Regions from separate parts of the Streptomyces sp. XY431 genome, predicted to be linked through region 4. Evidence: riboswitches for the same ligand, from Rfam matches in the RefSeq annotation. Region 4 holds a riboswitch; each other region holds the start of a gene.

Region 1 (5,016 bases), on a different contig from region 4:
GAGCGGGCCGACCAGCTGCGCAAGCAGGCGGACCAGCTCCAGGACCAGGTCGCCCGCGGCCAGGAGCAGATGACCCAGCTTCAGGCGGGGCTGGCCGAGGTGGCGGGCGAGCAGTACCGCACCGGCGGCATCGACCCGTCCGTCCAGCTGATGCTCACCTCCGACCCGTCCGGGTACCTGGACAAGGCCTCCAGCGTGCAGCAGGCCAGCTCCAGCCAGGCCGAGGCGCTCAAGGGCCTGCAGGACCAGCAGCGCCGGCTCGACCAGCAGAAGAGCGAGGCGGCCGCCGTGCTGGCCTCGCTGGACACCACCACCAAGGACCTGAACCAGTCCAAGGCCGAGGTCGGCAAGAAGCTCAAGGACGCCCAGGACCTGCTGAACTCGCTCAGCGCCGCCGATCGCGCGGCCGTGAAGGCGGCGCAGCAGCAGGCCGACCGCGCCTCGCGCGGCACCGAGCGCACCGACCTGGGCAGCCTGCCGCAGGCCAGTGGCATGGCCGGCGCCGCGGTTTCCAACGCGATGGGCAAGCAGGGCTCGCCGTACGTCTGGGGCGCCACGGGCCCGAGCACCTTCGACTGCTCCGGCCTGATGGTCTGGGCGTACGGGAAGGCCGGCGTCTCGCTGCCGCGGACCTCGCAGGCGCAGGGCAACTACGGCACCCGGGTGCCGTCCCTGGCCGAGGCCCAGCCGGGCGATCTGATCATCTACCGCCCCGACCGCAGCCACGTCGGTATGTACATCGGCAACGGCATGGTGGTGCACGCGCCGCACACCGGTGACGTGGTGAAGGTGATGAAGGCCGACGCCATGCAGATCAACACGATCCGCCGGGTCTGACGGTCCGCCACGACACTCCCGGGGGCGGTTCTCGGCCTCTGTGATCAGCGCCACCTCCGATCGGGGGTGGCGCTGGGGTTTGGGTCGGGCGTTCGGCCGTCCAGGTGGAAATGATCAGCCTGATGTGGGGATGTGATCACGCTCGGTCATATTCACAAAGGAACTTGGGAATTCTTCTGGCTTTTTTCTGACAAGGATTTGAACGGATCACGGATCTGTTACTAGGGTCGTGCTTCGAACCTCGCACAGTCGATCACCCAGCCTGGGTGGCGGTGGGGTTCACCGCCGAGTTCGCGAAGCAGCCGGGCGGGGCCTCAGGTGCCCGCCCGAACCAGACCCAGCAGTCCGGGGTCAGCTGTGGAGCGGAGCCGGGGAACCACGTTCCTCCGGGGTGAATCGGCGCCAGGTCGGCCGCTCGCGCGGACGGTGAGGCGTCGTAGGGCACGCTTCCGCCCGAACCCGTCAGCTCACCCGGTAGGCGGATGAGGAAGAAGGAGTCCGCCTTCGTGGCGTCCCATCGTCGTCCCAAGCCCGCCGGCCGTACCCGGGTCTCGATCATGACCGGTCTCGCCGCCGCTGCCGTCGCCCTCTCCGCGCAGTCCGGCGCCCACGCCGACCCCGCGCCGACCAAGGACCAGGTCAAGGAGCAGGTCGACCAGCTCAACGAGCAGGCCGAGGTCGCGACCGAGAAGTACAACGGCGCCCAGGCCAAGCAGCAGGAGCTGCAGAAGCAGGTCGCCGAGCTGCAGGACAAGGTGGCCCGCCAGCAGGCCGTGGTGACGGAGGCCCAGGGCGGCCTCTCCGAGATCGCCGGCGAGCAGTACCGCACCGGCGGCATATCGCAGACCGTCCAGCTGATGCTGTCCGCCAGCCCGGACAACTTCCTCAGCCAGGCCGACGCCCTGAACCAGGCCGGTTCCACCCAGTCCGGCGCGCTGAAGGAGCTCCAGGAGCAGCAGCGCAGGCTCGACCAGGACCGCACCGAGACCCAGACCAAGCTCGGCGAGCTGGAGTCCACCACCCAGCAGCTGAAGACCTCCAAGGACGAGGTCCAGGGCAAGCTGGCGAAGGCCCAGCAGCTGCTCAACACCCTCACCGAGCAGGAGCGCCAGGCCCTCCGCGCGGCCGAGGAGAAGGCCGCCGCCGAGGCCAAGGCGAAGGCGGACGCCGCGAAGGCCGAGGCCGCCAAGGCCGCCAAGGCGAAGGCGGACGCCGAGCGCGCCACCCGCGACACCAACCGCAGCGACCTGAGCGCGTCCGCACCCACCTCCGCGTCGACGCCCGCGCCCGCCGCCGCGGCCAAGCCGGCCGCGCCCGCCGCCAACGGCTCGCGCGCCGCCGCCGCTATCGCCGCCGCCGAGAGCAAGCTCGGTGCCCCGTACGTCTACGGCGCCACCGGCCCGAACTCCTTCGACTGCTCCGGCCTCACCGGCTGGGCGTACGCCCAGGCGGGTGTGTCGCTGCCGCGCACCTCGCAGGAGCAGGCCAACGCCGGTACCCGGATCGGCTCGGACATCTCCCAGGCCCAGCCCGGCGATCTGGTGATCTTCTACGGCGACCGCCACCACGTCGGCATCTACGTCGGCGGCGGCCAGGTCATCCACGCCCCGAAGCCGGGTGCGTCGGTCCGCTACGAGTCGGCGTCCAACATGCCGGTCAACACCATCGTGCGCCTCTGACCCCCGGGTCGGCAGACTCCCGGCAGGCCCGGTCTCCCCTCGGGGGAGGCCGGGCCTGCGGCTTTCCCCCGGTCACCGGGAACTCCGGCGGGCGAACCGGTCTGATGTCCGATCAGTGACTGAATATTCGGATTCGGAGGGGTTTGGAAACGGTTGCCCTGACTCGCTAACGTCTGCCACCGGACGCCCGCTTCGACAGCCGCCCGGTCCGGTGCGGCGGCGGGTCCGGGCCCAGGATCGGAGCCGACGTCGAATGACCGCGCACCGCCGTTCCCCGCTGTCAGGTGTCCACACGCTCGCCCGGGCGCTGGTGCTCACCGCGGCGGCCACCACCGCGCTGGGCGTGGCGACCGGCGGCACCGCGCAGGCGGCTCCCGGCGCGCCCGACACCCCGGCGAACCGCAAGGACGTCAAGGCCCAGGTGGAGCAGCTCTACGACGAGGCCGAGCAGGCCTCGGAGCGGTTCAACGCCGCCCAGGAGGCCCAGCAGCGGCTCCAGCACGAGACCGGCACGCTCCAGCAGCAGATCGCCCTCTCCCAGGACGAGCTCAACCAGCTGCGCGGCGACCTCGCCACCGTGGCCGGGGCGGAGTACCGGGGCGGCGGGATGGCACAGACCGTCCAACTGATGCTCTCCACCGACCCGGAGGGCTACCTCTCCCGGGCCCGCAGCCTCGACCAGGCCGCCGAGCGGCAGAACGAGACCCTGCACGAGGTGCTGGGCCGTCAGCGGGTGCTCGACCAGCGCCGGGCCGAGGCCTCGGCCAAGCTCGCCGAGCTGGAACAGACCCGCAAGGCGCTGGCCGACGGCAAGCAGCAGATCCAGCAGCGGCTCACCAGGGCGCAGCGGCTGCTCAACAGCCTCGGCGCCACCGAACGCGCCCGGCTCGCCGCCCAGGACGCCCGCGAGGCCGAGCAGCGCGCCACCCGGGGCACCGACCGGCTGGACCTCGGCACCACCCCGCCCGCCTCCGAGCGCGGCGGCGCCGCGCTGGCCGCCGCGGTGCGGATGATCGGCTCGCCCTACGTCTACGGATCCACCGGGCCCAAGGCCTTCGACTGCTCCGGTCTGATGTACTACAGCTGGCGGCAGGCCGGAGTGACCCTGCCGCGCACCTCGCAGGCCCAGGCGTACGCCGGGCAGCGGGTCAGCATCTCCGAAGCACGGCCGGGAGACCTGGTGATCTTCTACCGGGACATGCACCACGTCGGGATGTACGCCGGCGGCGGGGTGATCGTGCACGCCCCCTACCCGGGGGCCCGGGTGCGCTACGAGAGCGTCAACGCCATGCCGGTCTCGGGGGTGATCCGGCTCTGAGCCGCCCGCACCCCGCCGGCGGCCGAGGCCCGTCCCGGCGCACCGCCCTGCTGCTCGCGGCCGGCGGCCTCGCCCAGCTGTCGCTGCCCGGCGCCGTCCCCGCGCGGCCCGCCGCGGCGGCCTCGGACGAGTACGCCGAGGTCTCGGCGCTGCTCGCCGAGCGGGCCCGGACGCTGGGCGAGGGGCCGCCCCCGCTGCCGCTGCGCGTCGGCTACCGGAACCTGCTGCTGGGCCCGGTGGACCGGGCCGGGCGGTCCACCGCCACCGCCGAGCTGACCGTCACGGTGACCGGGTACGACGAGCGGCCGGTGGTGCACCCGCGCCGGCTGACGCTGCTCCGGACCGCCGCCGGCCGGCGGATCGAACGCGAGGAGGCCGCCGGCGGGCCGCCGCCGCTGTGGGACCTCGGCACCGTCGGCGCGGCCGCCGGGGCGCGCTGCCTGGTGCTCGGGGTGGACGGCGCGGACGCCGCCGGCCCGGCCGCGCGCGCGGGGGCGGCCGTCGTCGGCGACCGGGCGGTGTCCGCCGTCGAGGCGCTCTGGGGCAGCGCCTGGGCGGGTCGGCTGCTGCTCGAACTGCCCGCCACGGGGGAGCAGTTCGCCCGGCTGCTGGCGGACGACCGGCCCGGCTGGTCGGAGCTCGCCGCGGTCACCGTCTCGGCGCCCGGCGCGCCCCTGCACGCCCCGGCCGACCGGGTGCTGGTCAACCCCGAGGTGTACGCGCGGCTGAGTGACTTCGGCCGGCAGGTGGTGGTCACCCACGAGGCGGTGCATGTGGCGACCCGGGCCGACACCCGGGCCTGGACACCGCTCTGGCTCTCCGAGGGGGTCGCCGACTGGACCGGCTACCGCGACTCCGGTCGCTCGGCCCGGCAGATCGCGCCGGAGCTGGCCCGGGACGTCGCGGCCGGACGGCTGCCCGCCGCGCTGCCCGCGGACGCCGCCCTCACGGCCGGCGGGGAGGGCCTGGCGCAGGCCTACGAGCAGTCCTGGCTGGCCTGCGACCTGATCGCCCGCCGGTACGGCCCGCAGCGCCTGGTGGCGCTCTACCGGGCGGTCGGCGCGGCTGCCCCCGGGGCGGACCGCCAGGCGTGGCTGGACGGGCTGTTCCGGGACCGGCTGGGCCTCGGGCTGGCCGAGTTCACCCGCCTCTGGCTCGCCGAGGTCCGGGCCCTGGCGGGCT
Region 2 (5,016 bases), on a different contig from region 4:
TCGGTGGTCCTCCGCACCGGCGGCGAGCAGCACGAACTCTCCACCCCCGTCTCGGTGCACGGCTCCCGGCTCCGGTTGCGCGCGCCGCTCGACTCCCCGGTGACCTCCGCCGCCGCCCGCGAGCAGGACGGCCTCGCCGTCGTGCTCGGCCTCACCGACATCGCCCCGGTGGCCGTCCGTGACCGGGTCCGCGGGCGTCTCACCCTGGCCGGGCGGCTCCACCTCGCCCACCTCGCCGACGACGGCCTGAGCGTGCACCTCCACCTGGACGTCGCGCACGCCGTGCTCTCGACCCCGTACGGCACCACCGCGATCACCGGCGCCGACCTCGCGGCGGCCGCCCCCGACCCGCTGGCCCGCTACGAGGCCGGACTGCTCACCCACCTCGCCGACGACCACCCCGACGCGCTCGCCGTACTCACCCGGCTGCTCGACCCGGCACTGCTCGCCGACCGTCCCGACATCCGCCCGCTCGCCCTCGACCGGTACGGCCTGGTGCTCCGCCTGGACCACCCGTACGGCCACCGCGACGTCCGGCTGGTCTTCCTCGAACCGGCCCGCGACGCCGACGAGTTCGGTCACCGGGTGCACCAACTGCTGGCCGCCGCCGAGCAGGAGCCCGCCGCTCACCGGTCCTGAACCCAAAGGAAGCCGAACCAGCCTTCCCCGCAACGACACTGACGCGTGGTCAACTCTGCGGCAGCGGACCCCGGCACGACGACGGCCGGCCCGGCCCACGAGAAAGATCTCGCGAGCCGGGCCGGCCGGCAGGACGGGCGTGTCCCGCGCCCGTCGATCCGCTCAGGTGCGGCGTCCACCCGGTCCAGCGGTCACCCGACATGACCATTCCGGGAGGTCGTTTTCGCCCCGCACCCAGCGGTGGCAGATGATCCGACCGAGGGTCAGATCGCGACGCCGTGCGCCCGCAGGTAGGCGATCGGGTCGATGTCCGAGCCGTACTCCGAGCCCGTGCGGATCTCGAAGTGCAGGTGCGGGCCGGTCACGTTGCCGGTCGCACCGGAGAGGCCGATCTGCTGGCCGGCGGTGACGGTCTGACCGATGGACACGCCGATCGAGGACAGGTGCGCGTACTCGGCGTACTTGCCGTCGGCGAGCTTGATCTCGACCTCGTTGCCGTAGGCGCCGCCGTTGCCGGCCTTCACCACGGTGCCGGCCGCGACCGCGCGCAGCGGGGTGCCGGTGGCAGCGACGAAGTCGGCGCCGGTGTGGTGGCCGGAGGCCCACATCGAGCCGGCCACGCCGTAGGCGGTGCCGAGCTTCGGGTTGGCCAGCGGGGCGAAGAAGCCGGAGGTGGCGGCGACCGGAGCCGCGGCGGCCGGCTTCGCGACCGGGGCGACGACAGCTTGAACGGCGGGCTGGGCAGCCGGCTTGGCAGCCGGGGCCGCCGGCTTCGCGGCCGGAGCGGCCGGCTTCACCGAGTCCTGCGAGGTCTGCGCCTTGGCGGCGGGAGCGGCCGGCTTGGCGGCCTCGGCCGGGGCGGCGGGCTTCGCGGCCTCGGCGGCCTTGGCGCCGAGCGCGAGGTGCTGACCCGGGAAGATGAGGTTCGGGTTGGCGCCGATGACCGAGCGGTTGTGCTCGAACAGCGCCTTCCAGCCACCCTCGACGTTCTTCGCGTCGGCGATCTTCGACAGGGTGTCCCCGCCGACGACCTTGTAGTCGACCGGAGCGGCCGGAGCGGCCTCGGCGGCGGGAGCGGCGGCGGCAGCCGGGGCAACCGGAGCGTTCTCGGCGGCAGCCGGCGCGGCGTCGACGCTGGCGGCGCCGGTCCAGGTGCTGCTCTGCTGCGTCTGGCCGGCGGCCGGGGCCTCGTGCGCCTGGGCGGTGACGGTGGTCACCAGCGGAAGGGCGAAGGCGGCGCCGGTGACGGCGGTGGCGATGCCGATGCGGACGGCGCGGGGCATGGCGATACGACGTGCCTGTGCGGGCATGGAAGCTGTCCTCTCCGACGCCTGCGAGGTGAGCTGTCGGGTTCGGGCTGGAGTTGCCCGGCCGCAGAGAAATGCGGCTTCACCCCAAGCCGGACCGTCAATTCGGGTCCGGCGACTTACCTGTGGGTCCCCCGCTCCTGCCGTACAGAGTTCGTTGCGAACCACCGGGCAGCGGCAGGACTAGGCGTTCCACCCGGTGGCCACCCGGGCTGACGCCGGGCGGTCGCTGAACTAAAACCCATCCGTTCGGGTGAAGCAATGTCGATCTCCGGAACCCGGGACCAAAGTCCGGAACACCGTGACGCTCCGCATCAGGGATATGCACAGTACGCACACAATCCATTCACTGCGCGCACGTGATCCGCCACCCTCCGCCGATGTCGTCATCAGTGCGCACACGATCACTCACGGAACGGACATCCCCGACACACCCCCGGTGACCCTTGTCACTTCGGCCCCGGGGGCCCCACCATGGGCCGTGACCACCACCGATGCAGGCACCCTGCGGTTGGGCACCGCGCAGGGTCGCTGGGTACTTCTGGCGACGGTGCTCGGTTCCAGCATGGCGATGCTCGACGGAACCGTCGTGAACGTCGCACTGCCCCGGATCGGCACCGATCTCGGCGCCCAACTCGACGCCCTGCAATGGACGCTCAACGCCTATCTGCTCACCCTGGCGGGCCTGATCCTGCTCGGCGGCGCGCTCGGCGACCGGTACGGACGGCGGCGGATCTTCCTGCTGGGCGTGGTCTGGTTCGCCGCCGCGTCCGCCGCCTGCGCCGCCGCGCCGACCATCGAGGTGCTGATCGCGGCCCGCGCCGTGCAGGGCATCGGCGGAGCGCTGCTCACCCCGGGCTCGCTGGCGATGCTCCAGGCGGTGTTCCATCCGGACGACCGCTCGGCGGCGGTCGGCCTCTGGTCCGGCCTCGGCGGGGTGTCGGCGGCGGTCGGCCCGTTCCTCGGCGGCTGGCTGGTGGACGGCCCGGGCTGGCGCTGGATCTTCCTGCTGAACCTGCCGCTGGCCGCGATGGTGATCGTGGTGGCCGCCCGGCACGTCCCGGAGAGCCGGGACGAGAGCTCGACCGGACGCTTCGACGTGCTCGGCGCGGTGCTGGCCGCCCTCGCGCTCGGCTCGATCACCTATGCGCTGACCGCCGCCGGGGGCGGACTCTCCGCCACGGTCTGGGTCACCGGCACGGCCGGCCTCCTGCTCGGCGCCGCCTTCATTGTGGTCGAGCGCCGCACCCCGGAGCCGATGCTGCCGCTGGGCCTGTTCTCCTCACGGCTGTTCACCGCCGTCAACCTGGTCACCCTCGCCGTGTACGCGGCGTTCAGCGGGGTCTTCTTCCTCCTGGTCGTCCAGCTGCAGATCGTCTCCGGCTTCTCCCCGCTGGTCTCCGGACTGGCACTGGTGCCGATCACCGTGATCATGCTGGCGCTCTCCGCCCGGGCGGGCCGGCTGGGCAAACGGATCGGCCCCCGGCTGCCGCTCACCGTCGGCCCGCTGCTGTGCGCGGTGGGCGTGCTGCTGATGCTGCGGATCGGGCCCGACGCCTCCTACTGGACGGACGTGCTGCCGGCCGTCGCGGTGATGGGGAGCGGGATGGTGCTGCTGGTCGCACCGCTGACCGCGACCGTGCTGGCGGCGGTCGAAGTACGGCACGCGGGCATCGCGAGCGGGGTCAACAACGCCGCGGCCCGGGCGGCCGGTCTGCTGGCGGTCGCCGCACTGCCCGCGCTGGCGGGTCTGAGCGGCGACGCCTACCAGGTGCCGTCGGCGGTCGACTCCGCCTTCCACACCGCGATGCTGATCTGCGCCGGACTGCTCGTGGCGGGCGGACTCACCGCCCTGGCCACCGTCCACGGCAACGTCCTGGCCCCGGAGGACCACCACCCGGTGGCCGAACCGGACTGCCGCTACGCCTGCGGCACCAACGCGCCACCCCTCGACCCCGGCCACCCGGCCCCACCTCTGGACCCGGGCCGCCCCGCCCTTCCCCTCGACCCGGGCCACCCCGCCCCGGAACAGGGCTGAGCCTCCTCAGCAGAAGCCAAGCCCCCGGAACACACCGAGGGCCCCGCCGCCTCGACGGCGACGGGGCCCGGTAACCGGGGTCGGACAACCGTCAGAGGATGTCGCCCGGCGCGTACTTGGCGGCCTCCGGGTACGCGGCCGCGACGGCCTCGACCTGCCGGACGACCTCGGCGACCTGGGCGCCGGCCGCACCGGTGAAGGAGAGCCGGTCGGCCAGCAGCGCGTCCAGCCCGGCCCGGTCCAGCGGGATCCGGTCGTCGTTCGCCAGCCGGTCCAGCAGCTCGTTCTCCCGGGCCCCGGCCCGCATCGCGAGCGCGGAGGCGACGGCGTGCTCCTTGATGACCTCGTGCCCGGTCTCCCGGCCGACGCCCGCGCGCACCGCGCCCATCAGCACCTTGGTGGTGGCCAGGAACGGCAGGTAGCGGTCCAGCTCTGCCTCGACCACGGCCGGGAAGGCGCCGAACTCGTCGAGGACGGTCAGGAAGGTCTCCAGCAGGCCGTCGAAGGCGAAAAAGGCGTCCGGCAGCGCGACCCGGCGGACCACCGAGCAGGAGACGTCGCCCTCGTTCCACTGGTCGCCGGCCAGCTCGCCGGTCATCGACGCGTAGCCGCGCAGGATCACCGCGAGGCCGTTGACACGCTCGCAGGAGCGGGTGTTCATCTTGTGCGGCATCGCGGAGGAGCCGACCTGGCCCTCCTTGAAGCCCTCGGTCACGAGCTCGTGGCCGGCCATCAGGCGGATGGTCTTGGCCAGGCTGGACGGCGCGGCGGCCAGCTGGACGAGGGCGGTCAGCACCTCGAAGTCCAGCGAGCGCGGGTAGACCTGGCCGACGCTGATCAGCACGTTGTCGAAGCCGAGGTGGCCGGCGACCCGGCGCTCCAGCTCGGCGAGCTTCTCGGTGTCGCCGCCGAGCAGGTCCAGCATGTCCTGGGCGGTGCCGACCGGGCCCTTGATCCCGCGCAGCGGGTAGCGGGCGATCAGCTCCTCCAGCCGGCGGAAGGCGACCAGCAGCTCGTCCGCGATCGACGCGA
Region 3 (5,016 bases), on a different contig from region 4:
GCGGCGCGCCCAGCGAGGACTTCGCCGGGTCCTGGGCCGCCGGGTCCACCGCGATGTAAGGGGTCTCCCCCGGCATCGCGTAGTGCAGCCGGCTCCTGGCCTGCGCCTTGACGTACTCCGGGTCCTGCCAGCGGGCCTTCTCCCGGCGCAGCTGCTCGACCTGCTGCCGGGCGTGCTCGGCCCGGGCGCGCTGCGCCGTGATCTCGGACCGCTGCGAGATGAACTGCCGGGTCGGGTAGGCCAGGATCGCCACCAGCGAGCAGAGCACGAGGACCAGGACGGTCGCCCGGCTCGTGAACCGAGGCCGGGCCGCCAAGCCCGGGATCCTCCAGCCTGCCATCTCCGGTGTCCCCTCCTGGTCGCGACGGTGCCCCGCCGACCACCCTACGGGGTGAACGGCGGGGCACCGGTCAGGCGTGCGCCACTCGGGCGGCCGGGCGGGTCAGCCCTCGTGCTTGAACCGCGGGAAGGCGCCGCGGCCGGCGTACTCGGCGGCGTCGTCGAGGATCTCCTCGATGCGCAGCAGCTGGTTGTACTTGGCGACGCGCTCGGAGCGGGCCGGGGCACCGGTCTTGATCTGGCCGCAGTTGGTGGCGACGGCCAGGTCGGCGATGGTGACGTCCTCGGTCTCGCCGGAGCGGTGGGACATCATGCAGCGGTAGCCGTTGCGCTGGGCCAGCTCGACGGCGTCCAGGGTCTCGGTCAGCGAACCGATCTGGTTGACCTTCACCAGCAGCGCGTTGGCGGTGCCGGTCTCGATGCCGCGGGCCAGGCGGGCCGGGTTGGTGACGAACAGGTCGTCGCCGACCAGCTGGACCTTGTCGCCCAGCTTGTCGGTCATGGCCTTCCAGCCGTCCCAGTCCGACTCGTCCAGCGGGTCCTCGATCGAGACCAGCGGGTAGGCGGCGACCAGGCCGGCGTAGTACTCGATGAGCTCGGCGGAGGTGAGCCCCTTGCCCTCGAACTGGTAGGCGTCGTCCTCGTAGAACTCGGAGGCGGCGACGTCCAGGGCCAGCGCGATGTCCTTGCCCGGCACGTAGCCGGCCTTCTGGATGGCCTCGACGATGAGGTCGAGGGCCTCGCGGTTGGAGTCCAGGTTCGGGGCGAAGCCGCCCTCGTCGCCCAGACCGGTGGAGAGGCCGCGCTCCTTCAGCACGCCCTTGAGCGTGTGGTAGACCTCGACGCCCCAGCGGACGGCCTCGGAGAAGGACTCCGCGCCGATCGGAGCGATCATGAACTCCTGGATGTCGACGTTGGAGTCCGCGTGCGAGCCACCGTTGAGGATGTTCATCATCGGGACCGGCAGGACGTGCGCGTTCGGGCCGCCCAGGTAGCGGAACAGCGGCAGGTCGCTGGCCTCGGAGGCGGCGTGCGCGACGGCCAGCGAGACGCCGAGGATGGCGTTGGCGCCGAGCGAGGACTTGTCCGGGGTGGCGTCCAGGTCGAGCATGGCCTGGTCGATCAGGCGCTGCTCGGTGGCGTCGTAGCCGACCAGCTCCGGGCCGATCTGCTCGATGACGGCCAGGACGGCCTTCTCCACGCCCTTGCCGAAGTAGCGGTTCTTGTCGCCGTCGCGGAGCTCCAGGGCCTCGAAGGCACCGGTGGAGGCACCCGACGGGACAGCGGCACGGCCGGTGCTGCCGTCGTCGAGGCCGACCTCGACCTCGACCGTGGGGTTGCCGCGCGAGTCGAGAATCTCACGGGCTACGACGACATCGATGGACGGCACGAGGCATCTCCTAGCGGAAGCAGGTACCGGCTGACAGTGGGGTGCCGTCGGCCGGACGATTGCGGAGTCGTTACGACCAGAGCCTAACCGCACCGGCTGTCCGGGCCACGTCGACCTCGGCTCCGTCTCAGCGTGTGGCTGTGCTACCCACCGGTAGTTCACCTGGTTGCCCGGCCTCGGACGTCCCGGGGCGGGCGAAGGGGGCGGAACGGGCCGGTGCCGGCACGCCTTCCCGCCTGTCCACCCGTCCGCTTGCCCGCCTGTCCGCTTGCCCGCTGCCCGCCTGTCCGGTGACGGGCAGGCGGGTAGCGGGCAAGAGGAGTGGGCGGTGCGTCAGCCGAGGGCGAGGACCTGGCCGGGGACGATCAGGTCCGGGTCGCCGCCGACGGTGCCGCGGTTGCCGTCGTACAGGGCCTGCCAGCCGCCCTGGACACCCTGCGCGGTCGCGATCCCGGCGAGCGTGTCGCCGGAGCGGACGGTGTAGCCCTGGCCGGCCTGCGACTGCTGGGCCTGCTGGACCTGCGGGGCCTGCTGCGTCTGCTGCGTCTGCTGCGTCTGCTGCGGTGCGGGGGCGGTGCCCTGGCCCGCGTACTGCTGGTACACGCCCTGGTGGCTGGTCCAGTACCAGGCGCCGTTGTTCTGGTACCAGAACACCTTGGCGTCGGCGTCCCAGCCGGCCCGGCCGGAGAACGACGGCGCCTGCGACTGGGTCTGCTGCTGCGCCTGCTGCTGGACCTGCGGAGCCGGCTGGGCGTGCCTCGGCGCGTACTTCGGAGTCTGCTGGGTCTGCGGGTCCTGCTGGGCCTGCGACTTGGGGGCGGCGTGCTTCGGCGCGGCCTTCGGGGCCGGCTGCTCGATCTGCGCCTGCGGGGCCTGCTGCGGCGGCTGGGCCTGCGGCTTGGGGGCGGCCGGGGCGGCGTCCGCCGAGGTGTCGACCGCCGCCGGGGCACCGCCCTTGCTCAGACCGGCCTTCTTGGAGCACACCGGCCAGGCGCCCGGGCCCTGCGAGGCCAGCACCTTCTCGGCGACGGTGATCTGCGCCGCCTTCGAGGCCTGGTTGGCCTGCGGCGCGTAGGAGGTGCCGCCGAACGCCTTCCAGGTGCTGGAGGTGAACTGCAGGCCGCCGTAGAAGCCGTTGCCGGTGTTGATGCTCCAGTTGCCCCCGCTCTCGCACTGGGCGACCGCGTCCCAGGTCGAGGCCGGGGCGGCCGAGGCGCCGGTGGCGGTGAGGATCGGCATCGCCAGTCCGACACCGGCGACACCGGCGACGGCGATGGCCTTCTCGGTCTGGGTGCGGCGACGGTGACGGCCGGTTCCGACGAACAGCATGAAGAAGTCCCTCTCCGCACGCCTGCGAGGTGAGCTGTCGGGTTCGGACCGGGAGGTGGCCCGGCCGCACGGAGGCGGCTTCACCCCAAGCCGTGGGAGACGGCGCAAAGACCTGGTTCCCCCGCCCCTGCCCAGGGTTCTGGTCGGTTTCCGGTGACGCGGCGGGCAGGACTCGGCGTTCCGCGCACGGGACCCGCTTCCGCGGGCTCCCCGGAGAGTAGACAGATCTTCAGAGCAATCACAAGCTCATATCGCCGCTATCACACGGAAATCACGTCAGGTGATGGATTGCCTACCAACCGAAGAGGTATGTCCGGATTGATGGAGGTTCACACCCCCCGAAGCCGCCTCGCAGAGACTCCGCGTCAGCGTGTCGTGAGCCCCCCGTGAGTCCCCCCGTGAGTCCCCCTGTGAGTCCCCCTCAGTGAACTGCCGAGGGGTCGGCGGAGGTTGCCTCCGATGTCGCTTCCGGCGTGAACTCCACCGGAAGTTCACGAAGTCCACGCATGATCAGACCACCGCGCCAGCGCAGTTCCTCCGGGTCCGCGGCGAGCCGGAGGTCCGGCAGCCGGGACAGCAGGGTGGTCAGCGCGGCCCGCCCCTCCAGTCGCGCCAGCGGGGCGCCGATGCAGTAGTGGATGCCGTGCCCGAAGCCCAGGTGCGGGTTGTCCGCCCGGGCCAGGTCGAGGGTGTTCTCGTCCGCGAACCGTGCCGGGTCCCGGTCCGCCGCCGCCAGCACCACCAGCACCGGGTCGCCGACCGGGATCTCCACCCCGCCGATGGTCAGCGGGCTCGTCGCGAACCGCCAGGTGGCCAGCTCCACCGGGCCGTCGTAGCGCAGGAGTTCCTCGATCCCGGTCTCCAGCAGCCCACTCTCGCCGCGCCCGATCGACTCCTGGAGCAACGCTCGCTGCCCCGGGTTGCGCAGCAGCGCGTAGACGCCGTTGCCGATCAGGTTCACCGTCGTCTCGAAGCCTGCGAAGAGCAGGATGAAGGCCATCGCCGCGGCCTCGTTCTCGGTGAGGTGCTCACCGTGGTCGCTGGCCCGGATCAGCCCCGAGATCAGGTCGTCCCCGAGGTCCGCGCGCTTGCGGTGGATCAGCTCCGCGAGATAGGCCCGCATCCGCTTCACCGCCCGCCCCACGCCGCCGCGTTGGCCGCCGCCGTGGCGGATCATCATCCCGGCCCAGTCCCGGAAGTCGTCCTGGTCCTCGGCCGGCACCCCGAGCAGGTCGCAGATCGCGTAGATGGGGAGCGGGAAGGCGAACTCGTGGATGAGGTCGGCCGATCCGCGCGCCGCGAAACCGTCGATCAGCCGGTCCGTCAGCTGCTGCACCCGGGGCTCGAAGGCGGCCACCCGGCGCGGGGTGAAGGCCTTGGACACCAGGCGGCGCAGCCGGGTGTGGTCCGGCGGGTCGATGTTCAGCAGGTGCGTCATCAGGTCGGCCTGGCGCTCGCCCGGGATGCCGACCCGGCCGGTGCGGTGGGCCTGCTCGCTGTGGTGCGCCGGGTTCTTGGAGAGCCGGCTGTCCGCGAGCGCCTGGCGGGCGTCCGCGTACCGGGTGACCAGCCAGGCCTCCACCCCGCTGGGCAGGGTGGTCCGGTGCACCGGCTCGTGCTCGCGCAGCCACGCGTACGCCGGATACGGGTCGGCGGCGAACTCCCAGGTGAACAGGGGCGGACGGGCGGAAGCGGGCTGAGCTGGCATGGGTCGACGGTATCCCGGGCGCGTCCCAGGCACCGCACCGTGGACGCCGCCGTTCCCACCGCCCGGCGCTCGTTCCGGTGATCGTTCCGGTGATGGTGGGCAGGAGCAGGCGTGAGCCTGGTCACCTGAGGGGTAATTCCTGTTGCGGAGGATCCGGTCGTGCCTACGATCCTCCGCAAGATGTCCGTGGGCGCCGGTGCGGAGCCGCCCACAGGGAGGAGCAGGGCCATGCGGGTCACCGGTGCGGTCA
Region 4 (5,016 bases):
CCGCCTCTCCGAGGCCGGTCTGGCCCGCGCCGACCGCGCCCGGCTGTTCGCCATCGCGACCGCCGCCGACGGCGTGGTGCTCACCACCGTCGGCGGGCAGCCCGCGGCCGACGCGGCCGGCATCACCGGCATGCTGCTGGCCGCCCGGCTCGCCGTCCCGGTCGTCGCCGCCGCGCTGGACATCCCCGGCTCGGTGGCCGAGGCCGTCGCCCACCTCAAGGAGATGGGCGCCCAGAACCCGGCCCTGGCCCCGCTGGTGATCGGCCCCGAGGCGGACGCCGAGCTGCTCGCCGCGGCCGCCGAGGAGTCCGGCTGCCCGTCGGCCGCGCCGCTGGGCGCGTACCAGGCGGTGGGTCAGCTGGTCGCCTCCACCTACCTGGCCGCGCTGCCCGCCGTCGCCCCCGAGTTCGGGGCCGACGAGGCCGAGGACGCGGACGGGACCGGCCCCCGCGGTGCCGGACGGCACGCCGCCCAGTAGCGGACACCGCGTGAACGGGCCCGGAACGGCACTTCCGTTCCGGGCCCGCCGCGCGTCCGCCGACGGCACCCGGCAGCGGCGCGGCACCGTCACCGCCCCACCCGGGTGGTGGGCGCGGCCGCGTCCTTCAGCCTGAGTCCCGGCACCTGCACCGGCCGGGACTGGCCCGCCAGGGTCGGCACCGACGCGGCGACCGCGTTCCACTGCGGCCGCTCGGTGCCCTCCTCGCCCGCCCTGCGGACCTGGAGCACCTCGGTCGTTCCGGCCCGGCGCAGCAGGATGTTCTTGGGCGCCCCGGCCTCCGGGTCCAGCCAGAGCTCGTTGCCGTCGAACTCGCAGTCCAGCACCAGCACGTCGTCCGGTCTGCCGTCGGCCCCGGCGCGGAAGGCGATCCCGGCCCTGCGGTAGCCGGTGAACCGGCTGCGGCTGAAGGTGACCGACTCCCCGGCGAGTTCGTGCCGGGCGGTGGAGACCGCGAAGTCGCTGTGCCCGGCGGCGTCGATCAGCAGCCCGTCGAAGTTGCTGCCCCGGTCCCGGCCGAGCGCGTGCAGCGCCACTCCCCCGCCCGCGTTGCCGTACAGCACGCTCGCGGTGTAGTCGAAGTCGTTGAGGTAGGCGCCGTGCTCGATGCCCCAGCCGCCGTTGTGGTAGGCGGCGAACTCGGTGACCACGTGGTGCCGCTGGGCGTTGAGCCAGACGAAGATGCCGTCCTGGAGGTTGTTGTGGGCCAGGCAGCGCTGGAAGGTCCAGACGCCCTCGCTGTTCTCCGGCCACTCGAAGCCGGAGGCTCCGGTGGCGCCCTGCACCCCGACGGCGACGCAGTCCACGGCCTTGCCGCCGGTGCCCGCGCCGAGGTTGAAGCCGGTCAGCCGGTAGGCCCGGGGGTTGGGTTCGAGCAGGGTGCGGGAGGCGACGCAGGACTCGTAGACGATGTCGTCGGAGGGCTGCTGGGGGGTGCGGGTGTCCAGCGGGCCGTCCCACCAGTAGGCGTCCTCCCAGGTCTCGTGGCTGACACAGCTGCGGAAGGTGATGCCGTGGCTGGCGTGCGGCACGAAGGCGTGGCTGCCCGCGTCGCGGACGACCACGCCCTCGACCACGGTGCCCCGGGTGGCGTCGCCGAGCCGGTGGAAGTGCAGCCCGTACCGGCCGAGCACCGGCGCGGTGACGGGAGCGGTGCCGTCCGGGCCGCGCCAGGTCTCCTTGGTGTCGGCGCGCGGCCCGACCCAGCGCAGCGCGGTGTGCCGGACGTCGGCCCGGCGGGTGCTGGTGAGGTGGACGTGGGCGCGGCCCTTGGCGCTGCCCTCGACCCGGACGCTGCGGGTGAGGTTGAGCAGCTCGGCGCCGACGGTGACGCCCCCTCCGGCGGCGACCCTGGGGTGCGGGTACTTGAGAGGGGTCGTCAGGGTGACGGTGGTTCCGCTGACGGACCGGACGGTGACGAGGTCGTAGGCGGCGGCGAAGCCGTCCTGGTCGGGCGGGCCGGTCGGGGTGACGGCCAGTTCGTCGCCGGGCAGCCAGCCGGCGGGCGGGGCGGCCAGGTCGACGACGGTGTCGCCGGCCCTGAGCTCACGCTCGGCACGGACCCAGGCGGTCTTGGCGGCGCCGTCCAGCCGCAGGTAGCCGGCGCCGGTGACCCAGAGGCCGACGTCGGTGTCGACCACTTTCATGCCGTCGCCCTGGAAGCGCTTCTCGTCGACGGCGGGGAAGCGGAGGGTGTGGACCCGGTCGCCGTCGGGGGCGAGGGCGAGGGCGCCGCGGATCTCGACGTTGCCCGCGGCGGCGAGGGTGAGGGTGCGGTCGGCGGCGAAGGTGAGGCTGCCGCCCGGCTCGACCAGCAGGGAGCCGACCTCGGCGTCGGTGTCGAGCAGGACCTTGTCGGTGATCCGGACGGCGCTGCGCGGTCCGGGCGGGCTGCCGCCCCAGCCGGCCCGGTCGGACCAGCGGCGGCCGCCCTGGTCGACGGTGGGCGCGGGGGCGGGCTGCTCGGGCGGTCCGGTGCCCGGGGCGGCGGTGGCGGCCGGCGGGGCGGCGCCGTGGCCGCCGTCCTGGCCCATCGGGGCGGCCGCCCCGGGCGGGTCGGTGCCGACGACGGCGGCCGGGGTGACCAGCCGGGTCTCGCCGGTCAGCGAGCGGCGCAGGACCTCCTCGCCGCTGATCGCCGCGAAGGCGGTGCCGACGGCCAGCCAGCGCAGTAATGCGCGGCGGCTTACGGGAGTTCGGGGTGGTTCGGGCGGGATGTCCGCTCTGCGATGTTTTGCCCTGCGATGCGCCCCGCGTGGCCTGGCGGCCGGACGGGCGGCGTCCGACTCCTCGTCGATGCCCATCGGTGCGTAGCCCTCCCCCCGGGCGGCTGCGTCGGCGCCGGCATGGTGCCGACACTCTGAAGCATAGGCAGTTGTGTTGGCCATGACGGGCGTTGCCGGAAATCGGTCATTTCTGATCATGAAGGACAGCGGTTCAGCACGGCTTTCGTAAACTGTGACGGTCATCACACATGTTTGCGGTTTGAAGCCGCCTCTGCTTAACGTGCTCCCCGTTCGTGGCCACACGGACCCAGCCCGTCCGCGACGCCGAGTCCTGCCGTCGGGCGTGCTGGCAGCGCAATACATCACGGCAGGAGCGGGGGAACCACAGGTAGTTCGCCCAGGACCGGTCCACGGACCGGACCCGGGCTAGGGGTGAAGCCGCGTCCACAGCGCGGCCGGGCTACTCCGGCCCGAATCCGACAGCTCACCTCGCAGGCGTGGGAGAGGACCACGTCTTCATGCTGCCCACCAACGGCACCCGTCTGTCCGGCCGCACCCGCCGCGCGATCGCCGCCCTCGGCGTCGCGGGCATCGGCCTCACCGTTCCGTGCCTCACCGCCGGCACCGCCTCGGCCGCCTCCGTCGCCACCTGGGACAAGGTCGCCCAGTGCGAGAGCACCGGCAACTGGAGCATCAACACCGGCAACGGCTTCTACGGCGGCCTCCAGTTCACCAACTCCACCTGGGCCGGGTTCGGCGGCACCGCCTTCGCCGCCCGTGCCGACCTCGCCACCAAGGACCAGCAGATCGCGATCGCCGAGAAGGTGCTCGCGGTGCAGGGCCCCGGCGCCTGGCCGGTCTGCTCGGTCCAGGCCGGTCTGACCAAGGGCGGCACCCCCGCCGCCGTGGACACCTCGGCCGCCGCCGCACCGGCCGCCAAGACCCCGGCCCCGGCCGCCAAGCCCGCCGCCGAGCCCGAGAACCCGGCCCCGGCCGCCTCCGACGCCGCCCAGCAGCGCACCGGCGCCCAGGACTGGCAGAAGTGGCACCGCCAGGCGGGCCAGGATGCCTCCGCCGACTACACCGTGGTCGCCGGCGACTGGCTCTCCTCCATCGCCGACAAGAACAACGTCCAGGGCGGCTGGGAGCGGCTGTACGAGCTCAACCGCGCCACCCTGGCCGAGGGCCCGCACAGCATCTACCCGGGCCAGCACCTGACCCTCGGCGACCGCGCCGAGGCGAAGGCCCCGGCCGCCGACAAGTCCGGCCAGGGCTTCGACTGGTTCAACCGCGCCAAGGACGCGCAGAACGGCTCCGGGACCGCCGCCAAGCCGGCCGCCGAGCCCGCCGCGAAGGCCGAGACCCCGGCCCCCGCCCCGGCCGCCACCGGCAGCATGGCCGCCGCCGTCTCCTTCGCCCAGTCGAAGGTCGGCCAGGCCTACGTCTACGGCGGCACCGGCAACGGCGGCTGGGACTGCTCCGGCCTGACCCAGGCCGCGCTGCGCGCCGCGGGCGTCTCCGTCCCGCGCGTCGCCGCCGACCAGGCCGCCGCGTCCACGCACGTCTCGCTGGACTCGCTCAAGGCCGGCGACCTGCTGTTCTGGTCCAACAACGGCCAGGACTCCGGCGTCTACCACGTCGCGCTCTACGTCGGCGACGGCAAGTACGTCGAGGCCGCCAACCCGAGCTCGGGCGTGCGGGTCCAGACCGTCGCCAACTGGGCTCCGGACTTCGCCGGCCGGGTCTGATCCGGTAGCACCTGGCCCCCGGGGAGAGTCGTCGCTCCTCCCCCCGGGGGCCGAGGCGTGCCCGCCTGCGGCACCGCCGCGACCACGGTCCCGGACAGTCATGGTCAAAGCCCGTCCCGGCGGGCATGCTGCTGCTCAGCACCCGAGGAGGAGTCACCATGGCCCAGGTCACCGTCTCGCTCGACGCCAATCTCGCCATCGACGCGATGATGCTGTCCGGCACCAAGAACCCGCAGGACGCCGTCGAACTGATCCTCCGCGACTTCCTGGAGCGGGGCCGGCGTACCGGGACCCGTACCGGTGACGCCGCCGACGGCCACCGGGTCACCCCGGACCGGCCCATCGTCCAGGAGGGCTGAGCGGAACGCCGAGGGGCCCGGGAGCGGTTCGCTCCCGGGCCCCTCGTGGTGTCCCTCGTGATGTCTCCTCAGCGCGCGCGGCCCCCGGTCGAGCCGCGCATCACCAGCTCCGGCTGGAACATGAACTCCCCGCGCTGGACGGCGTTCCCGCCGACCTCCTCCAGCAGGGCGTCCACGGCCGCGTT

The links. Region 4 has a riboswitch for cyclic di-AMP ahead of ADK60_RS36280 (transglycosylase family protein). Riboswitches for the same ligand answer to the same signal wherever they lie in the genome.
Region 1: linked by a shared signal. The riboswitch ahead of ADK60_RS21615 (C40 family peptidase) and the one ahead of ADK60_RS36280 (transglycosylase family protein) in region 4 are both predicted to bind cyclic di-AMP.
Region 2: linked by a shared signal. The riboswitch ahead of ADK60_RS02950 (M23 family metallopeptidase) and the one ahead of ADK60_RS36280 (transglycosylase family protein) in region 4 are both predicted to bind cyclic di-AMP.
Region 3: linked by a shared signal. The riboswitch ahead of ADK60_RS47955 (LysM peptidoglycan-binding domain-containing protein) and the one ahead of ADK60_RS36280 (transglycosylase family protein) in region 4 are both predicted to bind cyclic di-AMP.

Annotation. Positions count from the first base shown of each region.
Region 1 covers NZ_LGDO01000230.1:84,385-89,400, reverse strand. Annotated here, with positions in the region: gene ADK60_RS21620 (C40 family peptidase) at 1-837, shown strand, start outside; cyclic di-AMP (ydaO/yuaA leader) riboswitch at 1,167-1,333, shown strand; gene ADK60_RS21615 (C40 family peptidase) at 1,344-2,516, shown strand; gene ADK60_RS21610 (C40 family peptidase) at 2,770-3,834, shown strand; gene ADK60_RS21605 (hypothetical protein) at 4,071-5,016, shown strand, end outside.
Region 2 covers NZ_LGDO01000015.1:2,023-7,038, forward strand. Annotated here, with positions in the region: gene ADK60_RS02945 (DUF2470 domain-containing protein) at 1-639, shown strand, start outside; gene ADK60_RS02950 (M23 family metallopeptidase) at 903-1,949, opposite strand; cyclic di-AMP (ydaO/yuaA leader) riboswitch at 1,953-2,118, opposite strand; gene ADK60_RS02955 (MFS transporter) at 2,428-3,984, shown strand; gene purB (adenylosuccinate lyase) at 4,076-5,016, opposite strand, start outside.
Region 3 covers NZ_LGDO01000510.1:119-5,134, forward strand. Annotated here, with positions in the region: partial or broken gene ADK60_RS37630 (FtsB family cell division protein) at 1-316, opposite strand, end outside; gene eno (phosphopyruvate hydratase) at 443-1,729, opposite strand; gene ADK60_RS47955 (LysM peptidoglycan-binding domain-containing protein) at 2,063-3,058, opposite strand; cyclic di-AMP (ydaO/yuaA leader) riboswitch at 3,064-3,213, opposite strand; gene ADK60_RS37645 (cytochrome P450 family protein) at 3,480-4,766, opposite strand; gene ADK60_RS37650 (SDR family NAD(P)-dependent oxidoreductase) at 4,995-5,016, shown strand, end outside.
Region 4 covers NZ_LGDO01000503.1:19,135-24,150, reverse strand. Annotated here, with positions in the region: gene ADK60_RS36290 (hypothetical protein) at 1-478, shown strand, start outside; gene ADK60_RS36285 (hypothetical protein) at 568-2,802, opposite strand; cyclic di-AMP (ydaO/yuaA leader) riboswitch at 3,068-3,235, shown strand; gene ADK60_RS36280 (transglycosylase family protein) at 3,222-4,472, shown strand; gene ADK60_RS36275 (hypothetical protein) at 4,631-4,831, shown strand; gene ADK60_RS36270 (LacI family DNA-binding transcriptional regulator) at 4,900-5,016, opposite strand, start outside.